One region of the Kribbella sp. NPDC006257 genome, then DNA from elsewhere that is predicted to be linked to it. Evidence: riboswitches for the same ligand, from Rfam matches in the RefSeq annotation. Region 1 holds a riboswitch; the other holds the start of a gene.

What was found. A riboswitch is a leader RNA that binds a small molecule or an ion and turns the genes downstream of it on or off. The one in region 1 is predicted to bind S-adenosylmethionine.
Region 2: it holds a riboswitch for S-adenosylmethionine, as region 1 does, so the genes downstream of both, thrC (threonine synthase) here and ABZ004_RS27835 (aminotransferase class V-fold PLP-dependent enzyme) in region 1, are expected to answer to the same signal.

Annotation. Positions count from the first base shown of each region.
Region 1 is NZ_JBEXSJ010000026.1:79,599-87,728, reverse strand. Features, by position in the region: gene ABZ004_RS27850 (prolyl oligopeptidase family serine peptidase) at 1-354, shown strand, start outside; gene ABZ004_RS27845 (alpha/beta hydrolase) at 441-1,421, shown strand; gene ABZ004_RS27840 (LuxR C-terminal-related transcriptional regulator) at 1,450-3,726, shown strand; gene ABZ004_RS27835 (aminotransferase class V-fold PLP-dependent enzyme) at 3,731-5,095, opposite strand; SAM riboswitch class IV at 5,111-5,224, opposite strand; gene ABZ004_RS27830 (DinB family protein) at 5,378-5,896, shown strand; gene ABZ004_RS27825 (DNA translocase FtsK 4TM domain-containing protein) at 6,007-8,130, shown strand, end outside.
Region 2 is NZ_JBEXSJ010000029.1:94,127-102,256, forward strand. Features, by position in the region: gene ABZ004_RS29435 (trehalose-6-phosphate synthase) at 1-79, opposite strand, end outside; gene ABZ004_RS29440 (Gfo/Idh/MocA family oxidoreductase) at 86-1,084, opposite strand; gene ABZ004_RS29445 (amidase) at 1,075-2,508, opposite strand; gene ABZ004_RS29450 (DUF3263 domain-containing protein) at 2,656-2,967, shown strand; gene ABZ004_RS29455 (LytR C-terminal domain-containing protein) at 2,969-3,589, shown strand; gene otsB (trehalose-phosphatase) at 3,586-4,419, shown strand; gene ABZ004_RS29465 (hypothetical protein) at 4,385-4,861, opposite strand; gene ABZ004_RS29470 (DNA-3-methyladenine glycosylase 2 family protein) at 4,907-5,854, shown strand; SAM riboswitch class I at 5,943-6,083, shown strand; gene thrC (threonine synthase) at 6,094-7,362, shown strand; gene ABZ004_RS29480 (MoaD/ThiS family protein) at 7,359-7,637, shown strand; gene ABZ004_RS29485 (helix-turn-helix domain-containing protein) at 7,638-8,130, opposite strand, start outside.

The DNA of each region.
Region 1 (8,130 bases):
CGCTTCCACCTCTTCACCGTGGGCGCTGCCTGGGCCTCGGACTTCGGTCTACCCGACGACCCCGACCAGTTCGAGGACTTGCTGGCGTACTCACCGCTACACAACCTGCACGACGGTACGACGTACCCGGCGACTCTGGTCGTTACTGGCGATCACGACGATCGCGTCGTGCCGCTGCACAGCCACAAGTTCATAGCAACCCTGCAACACGCGCAGGCGGGCTCCGCTCCGGTCCTGACCCGCATCGAGGTCGACACCGGCCACGGCTTCGGAAAGCCCGCCGCGATGGTCGCATCAGAATGGGCCGACCTGCTGGCGTTCGCTGCTCACCACACAGGACTGCAGCCGGAGTAGCAGGTCGGTATTTTGACGGATGCCGGCTCACGGTGGGCGGTGGTGAACTCGGGCCACCAGTCCCATCCGTGAGCAGGAGTTGACCCATGAATGCAGCGTTCGAGGTCCCCGACGCAGGGACCGACCTCAGGATCGAACGGCGAGTCCGAGAGTTCCTGACCGAGGTGAACAAGAACCCAGAACCGTTCTGGCTGCTGCCGGGCGACCAGGTACGGGCGACGCTCAGCGGTCTGCAGGGCACGGTCGAGGTGGACCTGAGCGGAGTCGACGTCGAAGAGCGGGACATCGAGGTCGAGGGGGTCCGGACCAAGATCTACATCCAGCGCCCGTCCGGAGTCGACGGGTCGCTACCGGTGGTGCTGTTCTTGCACGGCGGCGTCTGGATCGCCGGCAACTTCGACAACCACCAGCGGCTGACCCATGACCTCGTGCTCGCGACCGGGTACGCCGTGGTGTTCGTCGAGTACACACCGATCCCCGACGCGGTGTTCCCGGTCCAGCTGGAGCAGGCGTACGCCGCGTTGCAATGGGTTGCCCGCGAGGGTGCACAGGCCGGTCTGGACGCCAGCCGGCTGGCAGTGGCCGGCAACAGCGTCGGCGGGAACCTCAGCGCGGCTCTCACGCTGTACACCCGCGACCACGGCGGACCTGAGATCAAAGCGCAGTTGCTGATGTACCCGGCAACCGACGCGCAGCTGGACACGGACTCGTACCGCGAGTTCGCCGACGGCCGATTCCTGGCCCGCGAATTCATGAAGTTCGGCTGGGACGTCTACGCGCCCGACGAAGCAACCCGGCACAATCCGTACGCCGCGCCGCTGCAAGCCCGGGTGGAGCAGTTGCGCGGCCTGCCGCCGGCGATCATCCACACGTCGGGCAACGATGTACTGCGGGACGAAGGGCAGGCCTACGGCCACAAGCTGGACGAAGCCGGCGTGGACGTCATCTCCGTGCTCTATGTGGGCCAGATCCATGACATGGCCCTGCTGAACCCGATCCACGACCTCCCCTCGACCAGGGCCGAGTTCCGGCACGCGGCTGCCGATCTCAAGTACCTGCTCGCCTGATCGACCGGTGTGTGCTGGCATAGGACCGATGGGGACCTTGCCAGCAGAGTTGACGAGCTTCGTCGGGCGACGACAGGAGCTGGCCGACACCCGGGCTCTGCTGTCCACCGGCCGCCTGGTCACGTTGACCGGCGCCGGTGGAGTCGGCAAGACCAGGCTGGGGCTCCAGGTGGCGGCGCAGGTCCGCCGGACGTTTCCCGACGGCGTGTGGTTGGTGGAGCTGGCCGCAGTACAGGACGCGGCGTTGCTGGCGCGGACAGTGAGTCTCGCCTTCGGGCTGCGTGATGCCGACGACGATCCTGCCGCCAGGCTTGCTGGGTATCTGCGGGATCGATCGCTGCTGCTCGTCCTCGACAACTGCGAGCACCTTGCCCGAGCTTGTGCTGAGCTCGTGGGGTTACTGCTCGCCGCAGCCCCGGGCATCCGTGTGCTGGCGACCAGCCGCCATGTGCTGGGAGTTGACGGCGAGCACGTGTTCTCGGTGCCGCCACTGCTCGTCGGTGAAGTGAGCGGCCTTGCACCTGCTCTGGAACTTGACGTGGTGCGGCTGTTCGCAGAGCGAGCGGCTGCGGTGTCTCCCGGGTTCCGGGTCGATGAGCGGAACTGGCCCGGCGTGGTCGAAGTGTGCCGCCGGCTCGACGGGATTCCGCTGGCGGTTGAGCTCGCTGCAGCTTGGACGCGAGTGCTTGCTGTGAGTGACCTGTTGCAGCGGCTGGACTCATTCCGGTTGCTTGCCCGAGGCAACTCGACGGCTCCGACCCGACAGCAGACGTTGCTGGCGACGATGGACTGGAGCTACGACCTCTGCTCCGAACCGGAGCAACTGCTGTGGGCGCGGCTGTCGGTGTTCGTCGGCGGCTTCGACCTGGTGGCGGCCGAAGCGGTGTGCTCAGGGGAGAAGGTGGACTCGCTCGACGTACTGCCGCTCCTGGCGCGGTTGGTGGACATGTCGATCGTGCAGGCCGACCCAGAGGCGGGGCGGTTCCATCTGCTGGAGCCGATTCGCCAGTACGGGTCGGCAAAGCTGGATGGCCGAGAGATCGCAGTACGGCACCGGGATCACTACCTGCGGTTGGCTGGGCGATGGAGCCGCGACTGGCGACGCGGTGTCGCACAGATCGAGACGTACGAGCAGTCGCGGCCGGAGCACGCGAACCTGCGAGCCGCACTCGAGTTCTGCTTCAGCACCGCGGGGGAGGAAGCGACAGGGCTGCGGCTGGTCAATGCACTGCATTTCCTGTGGCTGTTCTGCGGTCATACGGCGGAGGGAAGAGTCTGGCTCGAACGCGCGCTGGAGCTGAACCCGGAGCAAAGCAGGGATCGTGGTGAGACGCTAGGCATCACGGCGTACGCGTTGAGTCTGCTCGGCCACGCACCGATGATCTATTCGTACGCCAGGGAAGCAGAGGCGGTAGCGCACGACTTTGGGGACGACGACCTCGCTGCCCATACGGTGTTCTTGCTGGGCTCCTATTACTTCCTGACTGGCGACATAGAGAAGTCGCTGCCGCTGTTCCGGGAAGCCCTCGCTGGGCTGCCGGGCGGAAGTTTCACATTGCAGGTCCACTCGGCCATTGCCCAGGCGGAGATCTGGCAGGGGCGCCCGCGCGACGGGCTGGCCACTGCTCGGCGTGGCCTGGAGTTGTGTGACGTCACCGGCGAGCAGTACGCACGAAGTGCTTTGCTTTTCGCCTCGGCCCTGAGTCGCTGGGTGCTCGGGGAGTACAGCCAGGCCAGCACCGATCTGACCGAGGGGATCCGGCTGGCCCAGACGTTCAACGACGTACTCGGCGCGGTGACCTGGCTGGAGCTGCTGTGCTGGACCACCGCCGCGATGGGCCAGTACGAGAGGACCGCCGGGTTGCTGGGAGTGGCGAGCAGACTGTGGCCGCTCGGTGGCGGGCAGCCCTTGCTGGGCTCGCTGATGATGATCGATGCCCACGAGACCTGCGAGCGGAACACGCTTAATGCCCTCGGTCCGGACCGCTACCGGACTGCGTTCGACCGTGGCGTTGCTGCAGCCGTCGAGTTCGGTCAGGCGATCTCCTATGCCGTGGGGCCGGTCACCACCGACGGGCCACCGGTCACGGCGGATCCGGGCCTTGGTTCCCTGAGTGAGCGCGAGTATCAGGTCGCCGAGCTGGTAGCCGAAGGGCTGACGAACAAGGAGATCGCCTTGCGCCTGGTGATCAGCCGGCGTACCGCTGAGTCACACGTCGTCCATATCCTCGACAAGCTCGGCTTCAGCTCGCGTAGCCAGATCGCCACCTGGATGACAGCCAGGCGCCACGGAGGGCCGGGCTGACGATTCACCAGATGTGCGGGGCGTCGAGGTCGCGGGGGTCGTTCGTGGGCTGGCAGCCGTGGGCGGTCTCTTCGTAGGTGCTGCTGAGTCCGGTGGTGGAGATGGTGCGGATCGCGTTGACCAGGCGGTCGACGTGCTCGCGGGTCGTCGCGAGACCGAGGCTCGCGCGCACCGCAGTACCGTGCTCGGCGGAGTCGGCAAGCAGGTGACCGACTAGCGGGTGTGCGCAGAACTTGCCGTCCCGTACGCCGATGCCGTACTCGGCTGCCAGAGCTGCGGAGACCAGGGTCGAGCTGATGCCGTCGACCGTGAAGCAGACCGTGCCTACGCGATCCGCTTCCGCACCGAAGATCGAGTACGTCGTGACGCCGGGCAGCTGGGCCAGACCGGTCCGGAGCCGCGCCAGCAGGCTCCGCTCGTGCTGCTCGATCGCCTCACGGTGCTTGGTGATTGCTGCACACGCTGCTGCCAAGGCGATGGCGCCGATGACGTTCGGGGAACCGCCTTCGTGCCTGGACGGTCCCTGGTTCCAGACGGTTTCGGTGCCGGCTACTGATGCCGTCGCGCCGCCGCCGTACAGGTAGGGGTCGGCCGCGTTGAGCCAGTCGGCGCGGCCGATCAGGGCGCCCGCGCCGTACGGGGCGTAGAGCTTGTGGCCGGACAGGGCGACCCAGTCGACGTTCAGCTCCTCAATGTCCACCACGCGGTGCGGGGCGAGCTGAGCCGCGTCGAGGCAGACCCGGGCGCCGTGCGCCTTGGCGACCTTGGTGATCTCGGCGATCGGGAAGATCTCGCCGGTGACGTTGGAGGCGCCGGTGACGACGACCAGCCGCGGTCCCTCGGGGGCGATGCGGAGTGCGTCGGCGACCGCGGTGACTGCCTGGTTCGCCGAGCTCGGTGCCGCGAGACGGACGGTGCGCTCGGCCGGCCAGGGGAGGAGGGCCGCGTGGTGCTCGGACTCGAAGACGATCACGGTCGCGTCGGCCGGGACGGCGCGGGCCAGCAGATTGAGGGCGTCAGTGGTCTGCCGGGTGAAGATGACCTGGTCGTCCTCGCGGGCGCCGACGAAGCCGTGCACCTCGGCGCGGGCCCGCTCGTACCACTGGGTAGTGATGCGGGAGGCGTACCCGTTGCCGCGGTGCACGGAGGCGTACGACGGCAGGGCCGCCTCGACCGCGGCGCGCACCGACTCCAGACACGGGGCGCTCGCGCCGTGGTCGAAGTTGGCGTAGTCCGTCACGCGACCGTCGGCCAGCGGGACCAGCAGGTCCGAGCCGACGGTGGCGGGGATGCTGCCGTTGCTGAGCCGGACGGTGGCCGGCCGCGCGGCGGTGCTGTTGGCCGGCTCGAGGATGGAGAGGATCGACATGTTCTGCTCCCGGGAAGTCCGCACTTGCCGATCGGGGTATCCGAACGGCCGGGTCCTCACCCGGGGCACCCCACCGCGGAGGAGGGTTGCCGGCCAGCGAGCCGGGGCTTGACGCTGACACTCATGACCTGCCGAAGACGGTAACCAACGCGATGACGAATGCGCCAGCAGCTATCTCACTGTGCGAGATTCAGTGACAAGGCGTGAGATATACCTCGGTGCCTCCGCCTGTGAGCCTCACCGGTGTCCGAGGTGGGGGTGCGGGTAGGAGAGGATCTGGGGATGACCTGGACCGCACCCGAAGTCACCCGCCCCGAAGGCTCACTGATCGCTCCCGAACGCGAGCTGCTGGCCGGCTATCTGGACTTCTACCGGACGACGTTGCTGCACAAGTGCGCCGGGCTCACCGCGGAGCAGCTGGCCGAGCGGCCTTCGCCGCCGTCGAACCTCTCGCTGCTGGGGCTGATCCGGCATCTCACCAAGGTCGAGCGGATCTGGTTCCGGATCCACTTCGCCGGTGACGCTCCTGCCGAGCCCGTCTTCGCGCCGGAGCTGGGCAAGGACGCGGACTTCGAGCTGATCGACGCGTCCCGGGCCCAGGCGGAGTACGAGGGCCTGATCGACGAATGGGCCCTCTCGGACAAGGCCGCCGCCGGGCGTTCTCTGGACGAGCAGTTCACTTTCAGTGCCAACGTGTCCTCGCTCCGGATGATCTACATCCACCTGATCGGCGAATACGCCCGGCACTGCGGCCACGCCGACCTGGTCCGCGAACAACTGGACGGCACCACCGGCGCCTGACCTGCCGGTCCCTGACCTGCCCGTCCCTGACCCGTGACGTGACGGATGGGGGAGTGTGATCGGCGTGTGACACGTGGGACTCGAGTGGTTGTCGGGGTAGCCTGCTAGATATGGCGACCCGCACGTCTTCCCCGGCGCGGGCGCGGAAGTCGGCAGCCAACAGCCCCGCAACGGGCCGGTCGGCAGCTGGTGGACGCTCCCGTCCGTCAGGCGCCCAGAAGCGTGGGCAGAGCGCGAAGAAGCGCAGTGGCAGCACCACTGCGCGTCCCAGCGCGTCCCAATCCACTGGCGCGGGTCCGTTCGCGGCCGCGATGATCTACCTCGGCCGCGGCTTCGTGAAGTGCTGGATCGGCATCGCGCATCTGATCGGCAGCATGGTCCGCGGTGTCGGCCACGGCGCGCGCGACCTCGACCCGGCACACCGTCGCGACGGTGCCGGCCTCACCCTGATCGGCCTGTCCGTCGTCGTGGCCGCCGCGATTTGGTGGCAGCTGCCCGGCGCGGTCGGCAACGCCGCACGGACCGTGGTCGGCGGCAGCGTCGGCATGCTCGGCTGGGCCGTTCCCCTGATGCTCCTGTTCATCGCCCTCCGCACCCTGCGTCACCCGGACCGCAACGGCCCGGCCGGACGCCAGGTGATCGGCTGGACGGCGATCTCGCTCGGCGTGCTCGGCCTGGTGCACATCGCCAACGGCATCCCGCGCCCGGGCAACCCCGATTCCGGCAGCCTGAAGGAGGCCGGCGGAGCGATCGGGTACGTCGTGTCGTCGCTCTTGTCCGACCTACTCACGCAGTACGTCGCAGCCCCTCTCCTGGTGCTGCTCTCGATCTTCGGCGCGCTGGTAGTCACCGGTACGCCGATCTACGCGATCCCGCTGCGTGTCCGGGCCGCGTTCGACGTACTGCTCGGTCGTACTGAGCTCCCCGCCGACGCTCCCTCCGTCACCGCAGCAGCGGATGACACCGTGCGGCTCAGTCGCAAGGAGCGCCGGGCGAACGCTGCACTGGACGACGACGGTGAACCGACCGTCAAGCCTTATGACTCGCCGGTGCTCGAGGGCCGCGAGATCTCCAAGCGGAGTCGCAAGAAGGCCGCCGAGGAGGAGCCGTACGACGTCGACGGCAATGCCGGAGTCGAGGCACCACCGGCGTACGGGGCTGTTGCTGCCGCGATGAAGCCTGCCGCTGCCGCCCAGTCCGAGTCGGCTCCCGAGCCGCCGCCGCACACGCCGCTGCCACAGCGCGTCGAGCAGTTGAGCCTGTCCGGCGACATCACTTACACGCTTCCTGACGGCCAGATCCTGAAGCCTGGTTCGGTGCACAAGGCGCGGACCAAGGCCTCCGACGCCGTCGTGGACCGGCTGACCGAGGTGTTCGACCAGTTCGGCATCGACGCCCAGGTGACCGGCTACACCCGTGGCCCGACGGTCACCCGGTACGAGGTCGAACTCGGCTCCGCGGTCAAGGTCGAGAAGGTCACCGCGCTCAGCAAGAACATCGCGTACGCCGTGGCCAGCGCCGATGTGCGGATCCTCTCGCCGATCCCGGGCAAGTCCGCGATCGGTATCGAGATCCCGAACACCGACAAGGAGATCGTCAGCCTCGGCGACGTGATCCGGTCCGCCACCGCGCGCAACGACCACCACCCGATGATCGCCGGGCTCGGCAAGGACGTCGAGGGCGGCTTCGTGGTCGCCAACATGGCGAAGATGCCGCACCTGCTGGTGGCCGGCGCCACCGGTTCGGGTAAGTCGTCGTTCGTGAACTCGCTGATCACCTCGGTGCTGATGCGCTCCACGCCGGACGAGGTCCGGATGGTGCTGGTCGACCCCAAGCGGGTCGAGCTGAACAACTACGAGGGCATCCCGCACCTGATCACGCCGATCATCACCAGCGCCAAGAAGGCGGCCGAGGCGCTGCAGTGGGTCGTCCGCGAGATGGACATGCGGTACGACGACCTGGCGGCCTTCGGATTCCGCCATGTCGACGACTTCAACAAGGCGGTCCGCAGCGGCAAGGTGAAGCCGCCGCCGGGCAGCGAGCGCGTGCTCACGCCGTACCCGTATCTCCTGGTGATCGTCGACGAGCTCGCCGACCTGATGATGGTCGCCCCGCGCGACGTCGAGGACTCGATCGTCCGGATCACCCAGCTCGCCCGGGCCGCCGGTATCCACCTGGTGCTGGCCACCCAGCGGCCTTCGGTTGACGTCGTGACCGGTCTGATCAAGGCGAAC
Region 2 (8,130 bases), on a different contig from region 1:
TGGTGCCGTCGGGCATCTCGATCCGGTCGACAGGCAGCCGGTTGGCCACCACTACGAAGGAACTGCGTCCGTTCGGCATCTGCTGTTATCCACCCAGGTATTCGTCGTCGCCGGGGTAGCTGACCCCGATCTGTCTACGTGTCTCGTCGAGCAGCTCGAGAATCTCGATCGTGGCCGCATGGGGGAGCGCTGGACACTCGACCTCGCCGGCACGCAGGGACCGCATCACCTCGGCTGCTTCGTAGTGGTACCCAGCGCCATGCATCGGTACGTCGACGCGCTCCTCGCCGGATACCGTCTGGCGGATGTAGTACTCCGGATGGTGGAAGCCGCCCGGGAGCAGCAAGGAGCCGTCAGGCCCGCTGACCGAAGCGTTGAACGGGTGATGCGACCGGAGCCCACAGGTGAGACCGGCGACCGCGCCGGAGGCATACCGCCACGCCATCGCGACGCTGAGATCCACGCCGTCCTCGTTCAGCGAACCGACCGCCTTGATCTCCTCGGGGCGCCCGAGGGCCATGTACGCGAACGTCATCGGGTAGATGCCGCCGTCCATCAAGATGCCGCCGCCCAGCTCGCGATCGAGCAGCCGGGGCGCGAACTTCGGCCGGTGGAACCCGAAATCGGCCAGTGCCTGCATCGGCGCGCCGATCGTGCCCTTGGCGAGATCGGCGAACATCGCCTGTACGACGGGGTTGGTGCGCATCCACATCGCTTCGGCGAACAGTGTCTTGTGCTCGTTCGCCACCGCGATCAGGTCCCGTGCCTGCCTGGCGGTCAGCGTGACCGGCTTCTCGCAGAGCACCGCGATCCCCGCCTGCAGTGCGGCCCGTGCGATCCCGTAGTGCTGCGGATGCGGCGTACCGATGTAGAGCACGTCGACGGTGCCCGACTCGATCAGCCGCCGGTAGTCGTCGAACCGGTGCTCGATGCCGAACTGTTCGCCGAACCGGTCGGCGCTGTCCTGCGACCGGGACGCGATCGCGGTCACCACGGCGTCGTCGAGGACACCGAGGTCCTTGGTGAACGAGGTGGAGATGTTGCCAGTAGCAACGATTCCCCAGCGGACGCGATCTATACCCACTGTCTGAACTCCGGGGTCGGGAACGAGCCGTGAGCCTTGATTCTCGCGGTTTCGAACGCATGAGCCAAGCGAATGAGGGTGGCGTCACTCCGGCCGGTCCCGCTGAAGGTGATCCCGACCGGCAGTCCTTCGACCAGTCCGGACGGCACCGAGAGCAGCGGATAGCCGGCCAGCGCGGCATGGGTGGACGAGCTGCCGAGGACGTGGTCGCCGTTGACCAGGTCGATCGACCACGCGGGCGAGTACGAGGGGGTGACCAGCGCATCGAGCTGGTTGTCCCGGAGCAGGCCGTCGATACCGTCGCGGCCGGCTCGCAGCGCGGACAGCCGGGCGGCGACGTAGACCGGTGAGTCCAGGCCGTCGGTCTGCTCGGAGCGTTCGAACAGTTCCTGCCCGAAGTACCGGAGTTCCACGTCGGCGTGCGCTTTGTTGAACGCGATCACGTCCGCGAGGGTCCGCGGGCCGCCCGGGTGACGGGTGGCGAGGTACGCCGCGAGGTCGACCTTCATCTCGTGGAACAGGATCGCGACCTGGTCCTCCTCGCTGCCCGGGGTCGGCAGCGAGAGCCCGTCGACGATGGTCGCCCCGGACGCCGACAACAGGGTCAGCGCCTCCTCGGTGACCCGGTCGAGGCCGAGCGAATACCCCCACAACGGACCTCGCGGTACGCCGATCCGTACGCCGGTGAGGTCGTCGCCGAGGCAATGCTGCTCGTAGTCGCCGGTGCCGGCGAGCACCGTGAGGAGCGCGGCGGCCTGGCGAACCGTCCGGGTCATCGGACCGGCCGTGTCCTGCGAGTGCGAGAGCGGGATGATCCCCTGCTGCGGGATCAGGCCGACCGTGGGCTTCAGTCCGACGATGCCGTTGAGCGCGGCCGGGCAGACGATCGACCCGTTCGTCTCGGTGCCGATCGACAGGTCCGCGAGGCCGGCCGCGACCGCCGCGCCGGAGCCGCTGGACGAGCCGCCCGGGGACCGGTTGAGCGCATACGGGTTGCGGGTCAGCCCGCCGTACCCGCTCCAGCCGGACGACGAGGAGGAGCCGCGGAAGTTGGCCCACTCGCTCAGGTTGGTCTTGCCGAGGATGATGCAGCCGGCCTCGCGCAACCGGCGGACCAGCGGGGCGTCGTACGGCGGGGGTGGCTGGTCGGCGAGCGCGAGCGAACCGGCGGTGGTCGGCAGGTCGGCGGTGTCGATGTTGTCCTTCACCAGCACCGCCATCCCGTGCAGCGGTCCACGGACCCGGCCGTCCTCACGCTCCGTGTCCAGTCGGGCGGCCTCGGTCAGGGCTGCGCGGTTGGGCGTGCAGACGGCGTTGATCAGCGGGTCCAGCTCGGCCTGCCGCGCCTGCAGCTCTTCGACCGTCGCGAGGGCGGGTCGCGGGCCGGGCGACACGTCGCCGGGGCCCTGTCGAGTTGAGCTCACACCGACGATCCTGCCAGAGTTGAGCACGCCCGACCGTCCGCCCGACATGTCGCCGCCACCAGGCGGAGGGTGAATGACATGACTGTTGTTCCCCCGTACAGTGGAGCGCGGACGGACGATCACCGACCGCAACGGAGACACCAGCAGATGGACAGCGCCAACGCCAGCTCTTCCGGCTCCGCCGCCGAAGCAGCCCAGCCGGCCGTCTCTGGGTTGTCCGACCGGGACGGGGCGATCCTGGGCTTCGAGCGGCACTGGTGGAAGTACGCCGGGGCCAAGGAGCAGGCGATCCGGGACCAGTTCCAGATGTCGGCGACCCGTTACTACCAGGTGCTGAACGCGCTGATCGACCGGCCCGAGGCACTCGCGCACGACCCGCTGCTGGTGAAGCGGCTGCGCCGGTTGCGCGCCGCCCGCCAACGCGCCCGATCCGCCCGACGGCTGGGTATCGAGGTCTGAATTGACCCGCCGCGTCAAGGACGACAAGGGCCAGGTCCTTTCGTCTCTCGTTGCCGTGCTCGCCGTCGTGGCCATCGTCGGTGGCCTGCTGGTGCTGTTCGGGACCAGGGGGAACAGCTCCGCGGCCGACTCCACGCCGGCCGCCTCCACGCCGAAAACGTCGAGCACGCCGAAGCCGGCTGATCCGCCGTCGTCGGCGCCTACGTCCGCGCCAACTTCCGCGCCGACCTCTGCTCCGACCTCTGCGCCGACCGACGTGCCGACCTCTGCTCCGACTTCCGCGCCGACCGCTGGGCCGACCGACGTGCCCAGCTCCGGGCCGACCGACGTGCCGACCATCCCGCCGTCCGAGCGGCCTGCGGTCGAGGTATACAACAACACCGCTCGCAAGGGCCTCGCCGAAGACGTGGCGAACCGGGCCCGGCAGGCGGGCTGGACCGTGGCCGGCCGGGACAACTGGCACGGCAAGATCGTCACCTCCACCGTCTACTTCCCTGCCGGGATGCAGGCCGAGGCCGGCCAGCTCGCCAAGGACATCGGCGTGGGCCGGATCAAGGACGCGCTCGACAACATGAAGAAGGACAGGCTGACCGTCATCCTGACGACGGACTACGCCGGATGAGCACTCCCGTTCTGGCGACACCGGCCGGGCGGGAGGGCTGGGAGGCGATCGTCAAGGATCCGGCCGGGGCAGTGATCGCCTCGGATTTCGACGGCACCCTCTCGCCGTTGGTGGAGGACCCGTCGATGTCCCGGGCGGCCGATGGAGCTCTGGACGCATTGGCGCGGCTCGCTAGCTCAGTGGGTCAGGTAGCGATCGTCACTGGCCGGCCTGCGCTCGTGGCAACAGAGTTGTCTGGCGTCAGTGGGCACGCGGGACTCGGGCGCCTCGTAGTACTGGGGCACTACGGGCTGGAGCGCTGGGAGGCGTCTACCGGGGCGATCACCAGCGAGCCCGTGCCAGAAGGGGTCGCTGTCGCGCGCGACCGGCTTCCCGGCGTACTGCGTGATGCTGGGCTGCCGGATGCGTATGTGGAGGACAAGGACAGCTCACTAGCTGTCCACACCCGCCGGCTAGCTGATCCTTCGGGTGCACTAGAGACATTGCGTACGCCGTTGTCGGAGCTTGCCGAGGAGGTCGGGCTTCGGTTGGAGCCGGGCAACCTGGTGCTGGAGCTACGGCCGCCTGGTATCGACAAGGGTGTCGCACTGCGCCGCCTGGTCGAGAGCACCGGTGCTCACTCGGTTCTGTATGCCGGAGACGATCTGGGCGACCTGGCAGCGTTTCAAGCTCTGCAGGCTCTTCGTGGCGAAGGACTGCACGCAGTACTGGTTGCTGCGCGTTCCTCAGGAGCTACTGCGCTTGTAGAGGCCGCTGACATCGTCGTGGATGACCCGGCGGGAGTGGTTACCGTCCTCACTGCCCTCGCGGACGCGATCGCAACCCGCTGAACGCCTGCGAGAGCGTCTTGCCGAGCGGCTGCAGTGGACGCTCGGTGTAGTTGCCGTCTTTGAGGTTCGCTAGTCGCTCGAAGATGTTGCGGGACGCCGGGCAGCCGGTGCGGAGGAAGGACCAGCCGGCCGCGAGCAGGTAGAGCGGGAGCATCGGCAGACCGATCAGGCAGAAGTACTGCCAGGAGTGCCGCTCCTCGTGCTGGACCAGGATCGGGCGCTCGTCGAAGTACGCGCGATCGTGCTTGGTCAGGATCAGGTTCCCGATCGTGAACGCGCTCGCCACCGGGAAGTTCAGCCGATAGCCGGTCGCGTAGAACAACCCACGCGGACCACGGCTGAAGCGCGCCCGCCCGATCACCCCGACCAGCACTCCGGCCGGCGTGGACAGGTTGATCGTGTTCACCACCAACTTCAGACCCTGCCACCCCGACATCGCCATGACTCAGTATGTGGTTCTGTCGGCGGGGTAGGTAAGACTTGCGGGGTGAGTTCGGTGGTGCGGTGGTGGCGGCCTGGGCGGGTGGTGGATCCGCATGCGGTGATCGGGGGGTTGCGGAAGGGGCCGGGGGATCCGGCGTACGTGTATGACGGGCGGAGTGTCTGGCGGGCGACGAGGACGCCGGACGGGCCGGTGCTGTTGCGGTTGACGCCGTACTCGGGGGCGGGCGAGGTAGAGGCCGAGGCCTGGGGGCCGGGGGCGAAGTGGGCGCTGGACGGCGTACCGGAACTGCTGGGGGATGCGGACAGCTGGGACGGGTTCGAGCCGTTGCCGGAACATCGGGCGCTGGTGGACGCGGCTCGTCGGTTCGAGCACTTTCGGGTGCCGCGGACGCGGGCGGTGTTCGAGGCGATGGCTGCGGCGGGCATCGAGCAGGTGGTGACGGGGAAGGAAGCGTTCGCGGGGTGGCGGATGCTGCTGCGCGAGTACGGCGAACCGGCGCCGGGGCCGGGGTCGCCGGACGGGCGGAAGATGATGGTGCCGCCGTCGCCGGAGGAGTGGCGGTTGATTCCGTCCTGGCAGTGGTTGCGGGCGGGGGTCGAGGGGCGCCGGTCGCGGGTGGTGATCACGGCCGCGACGCGGGCTGCTGCGTTGGAGCGGACGCTGGAGTTGAGTGATGGCGTGGAGATCGAGCGCAGGCTTCGCTCGCTTCCTGGGGTTGGGGTGTGGACGGCGGCTGAGGTGCGGCAGCGGGCGCATGGGGATGCGGACGCGTTCTCGTTTGCGGACTATCACGTCTCGCGGAACGTGTCCTACGCGCTGACCGGCGAGGAGCTCGACGACGAAGGCACGGCCGAACTGATCGAGCCGTACCGCGGCCACCGCTTCCGCGTCCAGGCGCTGTTGGAGCTCGCCGGCATCGGCCACCCTCGCTACGGCCCCCGCAAGTCCCTCCCCACCCACACCCCCGGCGCAACCCACCGCCTCCGCTGAACCCGCGCCTCGTATTGCGGTGAGATCTGGTGTCTCGGATGGTGGTATTGGAGGACACAATGTGGACCCGATTGGGTAACCTCGGTGGTGCTCATCCAGAGGGACTGAGGGAAACGGCCCGTTGAAGTCCCGGCAACCCTCCCCGTTGACGGCCTCGATCCGAGGGCGCTCGCGGCGGACCGGTGCCAAATCCGTCCCGCGCCGAGATCCGGTCCGGGGAAGATGAGGAGGGAACCTCCATGAGCCAGAGCACCGCCACCGCTCCGCACACCATCCGTGAAGGTGCCTTCGGCAACGGAACGCATCTGAGCTGTCGCGCTTGTGGCGCGAAATCAGAACTCGGCCCGTTCTACGCCTGTATGGAGTGCTTCGGTCCGCTGGAGGTCGGGTACGAGTTCCCGACCATCACCCGCGAACAGATCGAGGCCGGCCCCAAGAACATCTGGCGCTACCAGCCGCTGCTGCCCGTCCCCGTCGACGTGGCCAGTTTCCCGAACACCGAACCCGGCTACACCCGGCTGATCGACGCCGGCAACCTCGCCCGCGAGCTCGGCCTGCGCAAGCTCTGGGTGAAGGACGACTCGGGCAACCCGACCCACTCCTTCAAGGACCGGGTCGTCGCGTCCGCTCTGAGCGCCACCCGCGAACTCGGCATGAAGGTCTTCGCCTGCCCGTCCACCGGCAACCTGGCCAACGCTGTCGCCGCCGCGGCCGCCCGGGCCGGCATCCGCTCGGTCGTGTTCATCCCGCAGGACCTCGAGCGCCCCAAGATCATCACCACGGCCGTGTACGGCGGAACGCTGGTCGCCGTCGAGGGCAACTACGACGACGTGAACAAGCTCGCCTCCGAGATCGCCGGTGAGGAGGAAGGCTGGGCGTTCGTGAACGTCAACGTCCGGCCGTACTACTCCGAGGGTTCCAAGACACTCGCCTTCGAGATCGCCGAGCAGCTCGGCTGGCGGATCCCGCAGCAGGTGGTGATCCCGGTCGCGTCCGGTTCGCAGCTGACCAAGATCGACAAGGGCTTCACCGAACTCGGCAAGCTCGGCCTGGTCGACGCCACCGACTACAAGATCTACGGCGCGCAGGCGACCGGGTGCTCACCGGTCGCGCAGGCGTTCCGCGACGGCCACGACGTGGTGAAGCCGGTCAAGCCGGACACCATCGCGAAGTCGCTGGCGATCGGGAACCCGGCCGACGGACCGTACGTGCTCGACGTCGCCCGGCGTACCGGCGGTGTGATCGAGGACGTCAGCGACGAAGAGGTCATCGAGGGCATCCAGTTGCTCGCCCGGACCGAGGGCATCTTCACCGAGACGGCCGGCGGGGTGACGGTCGCGACGCTGAAGAAGCTGATCGAGACCGGCCAGCTCGACCCCGACGCCGAGACCGTCATCATCAACTCCGGCGACGGGCTGAAGACGCTCGACGCCGTGGCCGACCGGGTCGGCCCGAAGGTGACCATCCCCGCGTCCTACGACGCCTTCGTGAAGGCAGGTCTGCAGTGAGTGTGAGCGTGCGCGTCCCGACCATCCTGCGGCCGTACACCCAGGGCGCCTCCGAGGTGTCCGTCGAAGGATCGACGCTGAGCGAGGTGCTGGAGTCGCTCGACACGTCGTACCCGGGGATCAAGGGCCGGGTGCTCGACGAGTCCGGCGAGCTGCGCCGGTTCGTCAACATCTACGTAGACAACGACGACGTGCGCTTCTCCGAAGGTCTGCAGACAAGCATTAAGGACGGCGGGCAGGTCTCGATCATCCCGGCCGTCGCCGGTGGCTGCTGATCAGCTCTTGAACGAGCGGCGGTAGGTGTCCGGTGGGACGCCGACGATGCGCTTGAACTGACGCCGGAGCGTCGTGGCGGTGCCCATGCCGGTAGCGGTGGCGACTGCCTCGACGCTCTCGTCGGTGGATTCCAGGAGTTCCTGTGCCCGGCGTACGCGCTGGGTCAGGAGCCACTGCAACGGTGCCTGTCCGGTAACTGCCTTGAACTGGCGACCGAGGTGCCGGGGACTAGTGCTTGCCTGCTTTGCCAGGTCGGTGACTGTCAGCGGCTGGTCAAGGCGTTCTTGAGTCCAGGCAAGCAGGCGGGACAGCTGATGGTCGCCCGATACCTGGATGGGTGTCGTGACGAACTGCGCCTGGCCGCCGTCACGGTGTGGCGGTACTACGAGGCGCCGGGCGACCGTGTTCGCGATGGCTGCACCGTGGTCGAGGTTGACCAGGTGCAGGCAGAGGTCGACCGCTGCTGCTTTGCCTGCTGCGGTGAGGACGCGA